2 regions of the Mesobacillus sp. QJM3NY_10 genome follow, and region 1 is predicted to be linked to the other one. Evidence: predicted binding sites of a transcription regulator. Region 1 holds the regulator's gene; the other holds the start of a gene.
What was found. Region 1 encodes CtsR, which represses protease genes until heat stress. Its sites were predicted from a motif close to ATGGTCAATAAAGGTCAAACA; they were not measured.

Region 1 (4,042 bases):
GCGGTCACGAAGCCCCTTCAAAATTTGTACTGACTCTTCCGCAGTTGGCTCATCAACAGTAATCGGCTGGAAACGTCGTTCAAGCGCAGCATCTTTTTCGATGTATTTGCGGTATTCATCAAGAGTGGTCGCGCCGATACACTGCAGTTCACCACGAGCCAATGATGGCTTCAGGATATTGGACGCGTCAATCGCACCCTCTGCTCCGCCGGCACCGATCAGTGTATGAAGCTCATCGATGAAAAGAATGATATTTCCAGCCTGGCGAATTTCATCCATTACCTTCTTAAGGCGGTCTTCAAATTCACCGCGGTATTTAGTCCCGGCAACAACCGTACCCATATCCAGGGTCATGACACGCTTGTCACGGAGGATTTCAGGCACTTCATTGTTTACAATCTGCTGTGCTAACCCTTCAGCAATCGCTGTTTTACCTACACCAGGCTCCCCGATCAAGACAGGGTTGTTCTTCGTCCGGCGGCTTAACACTTCGATGACACGCTGGATTTCCTTGCTGCGGCCGATAACCGGATCAAGGCTGCCTTCCCTGGCGATTACTGTTAAGTCTCTTGCAAGGCTATCAAGTGTAGGAGTATTGGCATTAGCCGTTCCGCCTCCCTGATGACCTGAAGTTTCATTGCTTCCAAGCAGCTGTAAAACCTGCTGGCGCGCTTTGTTCAAGCTTACACCAAGGTTGTTCAGCACTCTTGCAGCCACGCCCTCTCCCTCACGGATCAATCCGAGAAGGATATGTTCTGTGCCTACATAGGAATGGCCCAACTTCCTTGCCTCATCCATGGAAAGCTCGATGACCTTTTTAGCTCTAGGTGTATAGTGGATTGTCTGGGAAGTTTCCTGGCCGCGGCCAATTAGGTTTTCAACTTCCTTCTGGATTTTCTCTGCTCCAAGCCCAAGTCCATAAAGCGCCTTTGCCGCAATGCCCTCTCCCTCACGCACAAGGCCAAGCAAGATGTGTTCTGTACCGATATTGTTATGTCCAAGGCGGATTGCCTCTTCCTGTGCGAGTGCCAATACTTTTTGTGCCCTCTCGGTAAATCGTCCAAACATCATAAGATCATCCTCCTGACTCGTCTTTTGTTTCCATTTTCAATCGTTCTCTTATTAAAGCAGCCCTGCGGATATCCCGTTCATTCGGTCTTAATGGTCCTCCCGCATATTGCTGCAAAAACCCAGGTTGAGTTAATATCATCAATTCATTCAGTATCGATTTTGATATATTTTTTATAAAGCCCATATCTATTCCAAGCCTTAAATCAGAAAGGCAGCGGGCAGCTTCCTTCGTTTCGATGATCCTGCTATTGGCAAGTGTCCCATATGATCGAAACACTCTGTCTTCTAATTGTATGTTCGAAGTCTTCGCTAATGCTTCCCGCGCTGACCTTTCCTGAGATATAATCTGGCTTACAACACTTTTTAAATCGTCTACGATGTCCTCTTCCGATTTTCCGAGTGTGATTTGGTTCGAGATTTGAAAAATATTGCCGAGCGCTTCACTGCCCTCGCCGTAAATACCTCTTACCACCAAACCAAGCTGGTTAATCGCCGGGACGATCCTGTTCATTTGCTGTGTCAACACAAGTCCTGGCAGGTGCATCATCACCGATGCCCTTAGGCCACTGCCCACATTAGTAGGACAACTGGTCAAATAGCCAAACTTCTCATCAAACGCATAATTGACATAGTCCTCAAGCCAGTCATCGATTTCATTTGCAGCCCCTAGAGCCTCACTAAGCTGGAAGCCCGGAAATAAACACTGAATCCTAACATGATCTTCCTCATTGATCATGATACTCACTTCTTCATTTTCAGACAGTAAGACGGCACCATGAACGGAGTTTTCTGCTAGATTCGGACTGATCAAATGCTTCTCGACTAACACCCTTTTCTGCAAAGGCGGAATTTCATCCATTTTGATCATTTCCAACTGACCGAAGGCAGCTATTGGTGTATTACTGGCACGTTCCATGATCGTACCTACCACTGCTTCTGCCTCTCCATTGGTGAACAGCGTCGGAAAGTTATATTCATCAAGATTCCTTGCAAAACGGATACGAGAGCTAAGGACAATGTCTGAATCAGGTCCATCATCACTCATCCAGGAGCTGACAGCCTGATTGATAAACTTCTCCAATGACAAGGCTACTCCCCTCCCTCTTGACCTGCTGACAATTTCCTTTCAAGTTCCCTGATCTGGTCCCTTTTCTCAGCAGCTTTCTCAAATTCCTCTGCCAAAATTAAGTCTTTCAGGGTTAGCTTAAGCTGATCGATTGTCTTCCTTACATGAAGGTCCCCGCCGACTCTTTTAGGGATTTTTCCATTATGCATGGAATTACCACTATGGAGCCTCCTTACAATCGGGGTAAGCTGTTCACGAAAAGCATCATAGCAAGTCGCACAGCCAAAACGGCCTACTTTCACAAACTGCGGAAACGTCATTGAACATTGCGGGCACTGGGCAACTTGCTCAGCTTCAAAGGGTTCCTTTTTCTGTGCCGGAAAAGCAGGTTCCATATTCAACAATCCGGCAAGTAAGCTATTGATCGAAAAAGCAGGGCCGTTGTTCATCATAAACAGTTCGCCTTTTTCTTGTGCGCATATTTCACACAAGTGCAATTCCGTTTTTTCTCCATTTGAATAATTCGTGAAGTGCAGCGTTGCCGGCCTTTGATTACACTCTTGGCAGATCATGCCCTCACCTCTTCATCTGCTTTGATATTATTTATACTTCAATGCCATAAGCATTGCCTTCAACATTCTCGCACGCAACTCATCACGCTGCGGCAGCTCTATATACAGGACGGACCTGTCAAGCACACTCAGCATGATCTTCGCCTCGCGGTCAGTGACTACATCTTCCTCAACAAGCCGGAAAATGACATGCTCAGCGCTGCTTTGCGGAATTCGTGTCTGAATCAAAGACAGTAAATCATCAATCAAATGTGCATGATCATAAGCCTGGACTTTGATGATACGGATGTAGCCACCGCCACCCCGTTTACTCTCAACAAGATAGCCCCGTTCAATCGTGAACCTTGTATTGATGACATAATTGATCTGGGACGGCACGCACTGAAATTTATCGGCGATTTCACTTCGTTTGATTTCAACGATGTCCTTATCGCTCATTTCTAAAACCTGCTTAAGGTAATGTTCTATGATGTCCGATATATTCCTCACTAAACCTCCCCCAATCTGACTTTGACTATATTTGACTTTAATTATACAAAAAATTTTTTTTTGGTGCAATGAATGCATCCTGAATTATATTCGCCAAAATTATGTATGCCAAAACATGACAATAAGGGGTGTGTTGGTTATTATACCCATTTTGTAACATGTGGAAACTTGTATCTGAACACATCAATGAAAAATTTGTTCAGAACCAGCTTTAATGCGAAGGAGTCCGTGCCTAACCAGCATTTCCATCCATATTACATAAGCATTCTTTCACGAAAAACATTAAATTCTGGTATATTTTATTTTTTGAGGGACTCACCTGTGCCTGTATTAGTGCTACCACTAACTCAATAAATTGCCAAAAAATATAACGATAGCTAAAAATGCAGATAACCCTAAAGTCATGATGATCGTCGAAAAACTCCTGGTCATACCCTTCCAATCCACCATACCTGCCATCCCTGTAAGCCCTGTTATAAAAGTCAGCAAGGTTACATATAAAAGCAGAACGAATGGATGCCTGCCTAATATGGTGTAATCAATAGGCCCTGTGGAGGAAGCTAAGAAAAATAGTAAGACCCAGATTGTTGAAAAGATGAATGACCAAAAATTCAATTGCTTACTCATTTAGTTCCTCCTATTAGTCTTTTCATATCAATGAAACGGACCTGTTATCCCAATCACTCTTTTAAAAAACTAAAAGTAATTAGATCTTTATAATGATCGTAGAATAACTGGGAAGATCAGAAATGTGCTCTGATTGTTAAATAGATTCCACAAAAAAAGCGTTAATCCTTCTTGGATCAACGCACTAGGAGTTTAGAGTACAAGCACCTACTTGTCT
Region 2 (4,042 bases), 1.5 Mb from region 1:
ATTGCTTGTCATGATGATGACAGTGTCCTTGAAGCTTACAGTGCGACCCTGGCTGTCTGTTAAACGGCCATCCTCAAGAATCTGCAGGAACATGTGCTGGACATCTGGATGAGCTTTTTCGATTTCATCCACTAGAATTATGCTGTACGGGTTGCGACGAACCTTTTCGGTCAGCTGGCCAGCTTCATCATGGCCTACATATCCTGGGGGCGAACCAATCAGCTTCGAAACACTGTGCTTTTCCATATATTCACTCATGTCAAGACGAACCATGGCATCTTTAGAGCCAAAAAGCTCTTCTGCCAAAGTTTTGGTCAATTCCGTTTTACCGACACCTGTTGGTCCCACAAATAGGAAGGACCCAATTGGGCGGTTCTTTGACTTAAGACCAGCACGGCTGCGGCGGATTGCTTTTGCTACTTTCTGCACAGCTTCCTCTTGTCCGATCACTTTGCCATTAAGGTTGACAACAAGGCTCTTAATCCTTGCTTGTTCGTCCTCCTGAAGCTTGCCCACTGGAATTCCAGTCTTCGTCTCGATGATTTCCTGGATATGCTGGACTGTTACAACAGGGCGTACTGCATGACCATTGTCGTTTAATGCTTTTTCCAGCTTTGCTTCCTCGTCACGAAGCTTTGCAGCTGTTTCATAGTCTTCATGCTTCAATGCTTCTTCCTTTTTCTTTGCGATTTCAGTAAGGCGGCTTTCGGCATCATTTTTATCTGTATAGTCAGAAACGAGGTTAAGCTTCGAACCGGCTTCATCCATTAAATCGATTGCTTTGTCAGGAAGGAAGCGATCCTGGATATAACGATGTGATAGCTGTACACATGCCTTGATTGTTTCTTCTGAAAAGGAAACCTGATGGAAATCTTCGTACTTGGACTGGATTCCTTTCAGGATTTCGACAGCCTCATCAACTGTTGGCTCCAACACATGTACTGGCTGAAAGCGTCTCTCGAGAGCTGCATCCTTTTCAATCTGACGATATTCCTTTAGAGTTGTCGCACCAACTACTTGTAGTTCACCGCGGGCAAGTGCTGGCTTCAGGATATTGCCTGCATCCATGGATCCTTCGGCTGAACCTGCACCAACAAGCTGGTGGATTTCATCAATGAACAGAATGATATTTTTCCGAGCTTGTAATTCAGAAATAAGCTGTTTCATTCTCTCCTCAAATTGCCCGCGAATTCCTGTATTGGAAACCATAGAGGCTACATCCAGAAGATAAACTTCCTTGTTCTTCAGCTTATCTGGGACAGCACCTTCAATAATCTTTAGAGCGAGTCCTTCAGCAATGGCTGTTTTACCCACACCAGGTTCACCAATAAGCACAGGGTTGTTTTTATTTCTTCTATTTAAAATCTCGATCACTCGTTTTACTTCATCATCTCGTCCAATTACCGGGTCAATCAAGCCGGTCTTTGCGATTTGGGTCAAATTTCTTCCATATTGATCGATAAAGCCATTTCCTCCGCCAGCTGTTTTCGTAGCAGCAGCGGCCGGGTTATGGTTTTGGTTTTGGTTTTGATTTTGATTATTACCTGAAAACTGTTTGAACATATCGTTAAAAGGCGAGCCGACAAAGCCGGGAAATCCGGACATCGGATTGCCAAAGGAAGCACCTAATTTCTCTTTTTCTGTTTGGTAGCAATCTTCGCAGAGCATTAAATGCTTCTGATTACCGTTTAAATTTACTCTCAACTGGATATTTGCATGTTTTTCCTGGCAATTTTGGCAAAGCATTTAAATTCCTCCTTCAAAAATGTAATTTCTATTTAAAATGATCAAAGGTATTTGTTTTGACTTTGACTATCTTTGATCAATTTAGTTTTATTATAATTTGACCTTATTTGACTTTCAACAATTTTGATTGTGGTAATTTTTAGTAAACATTTCTGTAAGATTCTCCTTTTAAAAAAAGCTCGTCATGGTTTGTCTATCCTTACATATATTGAAAAGGAGGGAGGGGAACGATTTGAAGACGAATTGGGGTGCTGCCTTTCAAATCGCTGCTGTTTATGTTGGTACTGTTGTGGGAGCCGGCTTTGCGACGGGGAGGGAAATCGTTGAATTCTTTTCCCGCTTTGGCATATTTGGATTGATTGGAGTTTTCATGGCGGGATACATTCTTACATATCTTGGTGCAAAATTAATGCGCATCGCAGCAGCTATCGGGGCCCAATCTTATGAAGAAATGAATGTACACTTATTTGGGAAATTTTTTGGGAGAATCATCAATATAATGATGCTTTTTATGCTGCTTGGAGTTTGTGCTGTTATGCTTTCAGGTGCAGGGGCAGTTTTTGAGGAGCAGCTTGGATTGACCAAATCGCTTGGCATCTTTGTCACGATTGCATTGTCACTTGCCGTTATGGTCGTCGGGTTGAAGGGCATTTTTGCTGTTAATACCTTTGTTGTGCCGATGATGATCTTGTTCAGTCTGATTTTATTTTTCTTGTCAGTCAGGTTGCCTGGATTCATAGAGCAGGTCGTCTTTATTCCATATGCAGAGGATGGCTGGAAGGCGGTCATCGGTCCGTTTTCTTATACAGCCCTGAACCTATCGCTTGCCCAGGCAGTGCTAGTTCCTGTTGCAGCAGAGATGAAAGACGATAATACTGTAAAATGGGGAGGAATCCTCGGCGGGATTGCGCTGACTTTAATCCTGCTTTCAAGTCATTTGACCTTAATCATGCTCCCTGGGTTCGAAACATTTGAAATACCGATGGCAGTTGTCATGAAGCAGCTAGCTGCAGGACTTTACTGGATTTTTGTCCTGATTGTATATGGTGAAATCTTCACATCTGTAATTGGCAATATTTTTGGGCTTGAAAGGCAGATTCAAAAATATATTAAGTTGCCAAGCCTGCTCGTTGTCTCACTGCTCTTCTTAATTTGTTATTTCATCAGCTTGATCGATTATGGAACACTTCTATCAATCTTGTACCCAGTTTTTGGCTATATCAGTTTAATCTTTATAGTGTTGTTATGGATGAAACCAGTTAATGCGAATAAATAAAAAAGAAGGGGAGCAGCCCCTTCTTTATTTATTCTCTTTCATGATCGTCTTGGCCATCTCTAGGAATGCGTTACGGTGGTCAGCCTCTTCTTTTGTGAATAGAGTCAGCTTTAAAGGTTGTTCCTCATTTTTAATTAAATAAGTAGTGACAATGTCTGATCCACTTTTAGTTTCCATTGCCCAAGTATTGTTGAAGAATGGGTCTTCGGGTGTTTGGGCTTCTTTTACCTCGGGGCCAACAGCGGCAAGTTGTGCTTTTGAATTTTCCTCTACTAAAGCCCACTCTGCGTCAGCTGGAAGCAATTCTATCCTCATGAACACACTGTCGTCTTCAGTCCACATCAGTACATCTTTGTTAGGTTCCTCTGCTGACAATTCATATTCAGGCAAAACATACATGGAGTAGTGTTGATTATCATTGTATTTCAAGAAAGCAGTTTCTTCCTTTTGTTCGCCATTCACTGTATAAGCAATGTTTTGCTCCATAATGCGGATTAAGCCCTCTTCAGTATCTTTCTCCTGCTCTGTTTTCTTTTGGTCTTCTTCATTTTTTTCTGGCGCAGCAGCCGGATGGGCTGCAGGTGCCTTGTCTGTTGACTCAGATTCTTCGGGAGAACCACAGCCTGCAATGAATAATGCTGATAATCCGATAATTGCAAATGACTTAGCTAATTTGTTCATGTCTAATTGCCCCCTGTTATTTCGTATGGTGATTTCTACATTTTTAGACGGAATATAATAACGAAAGTTACAATACTTGTCGCATTTACAAAAATATCATGGACAGGCAGATAGGACAATAATAAAAATGACCCATAAGCCAATGAGTGGCATGGGTCATTTTAAGGGTGCAAAGCTTACCTTAGCTTAGAGGAATGAAAACAAATAATAATAAATCAAAGACGATGTGAGAGACAATAACGAGTGGCATGCTTCGTTTCCAAGCATATAAAATACTCCACGCCAGTCCGGCGATCATTGCGGCTAGTACAAGAATGAACTCCCCGGAATAGAGATGGA

Region 2: the regulator CtsR is predicted to act here: its motif matches at 1,841-1,861, upstream of AC0VX7_RS07785 (ATP-dependent Clp protease ATP-binding subunit).

What each region holds. Positions count from the first base shown of each region.
Region 1 covers NZ_CM149675.1:108,040-112,081, reverse strand. The annotation lists gene clpC (ATP-dependent protease ATP-binding subunit ClpC) at 1-1,071, opposite strand, end outside; gene AC0VX7_RS00570 (protein arginine kinase) at 1,076-2,158, opposite strand; gene AC0VX7_RS00565 (UvrB/UvrC motif-containing protein) at 2,161-2,709, opposite strand; gene AC0VX7_RS00560 (CtsR family transcriptional regulator) at 2,737-3,198, opposite strand; gene AC0VX7_RS00555 (hypothetical protein) at 3,541-3,825, opposite strand.
Region 2 covers NZ_CM149675.1:1,574,121-1,578,162, forward strand. The annotation lists gene AC0VX7_RS07785 (ATP-dependent Clp protease ATP-binding subunit) at 1-1,746, opposite strand, end outside; gene AC0VX7_RS07790 (YkvI family membrane protein) at 1,979-3,022, shown strand; gene AC0VX7_RS07795 (hypothetical protein) at 3,047-3,703, opposite strand; gene AC0VX7_RS07800 (lysostaphin resistance A-like protein) at 3,885-4,042, opposite strand, start outside.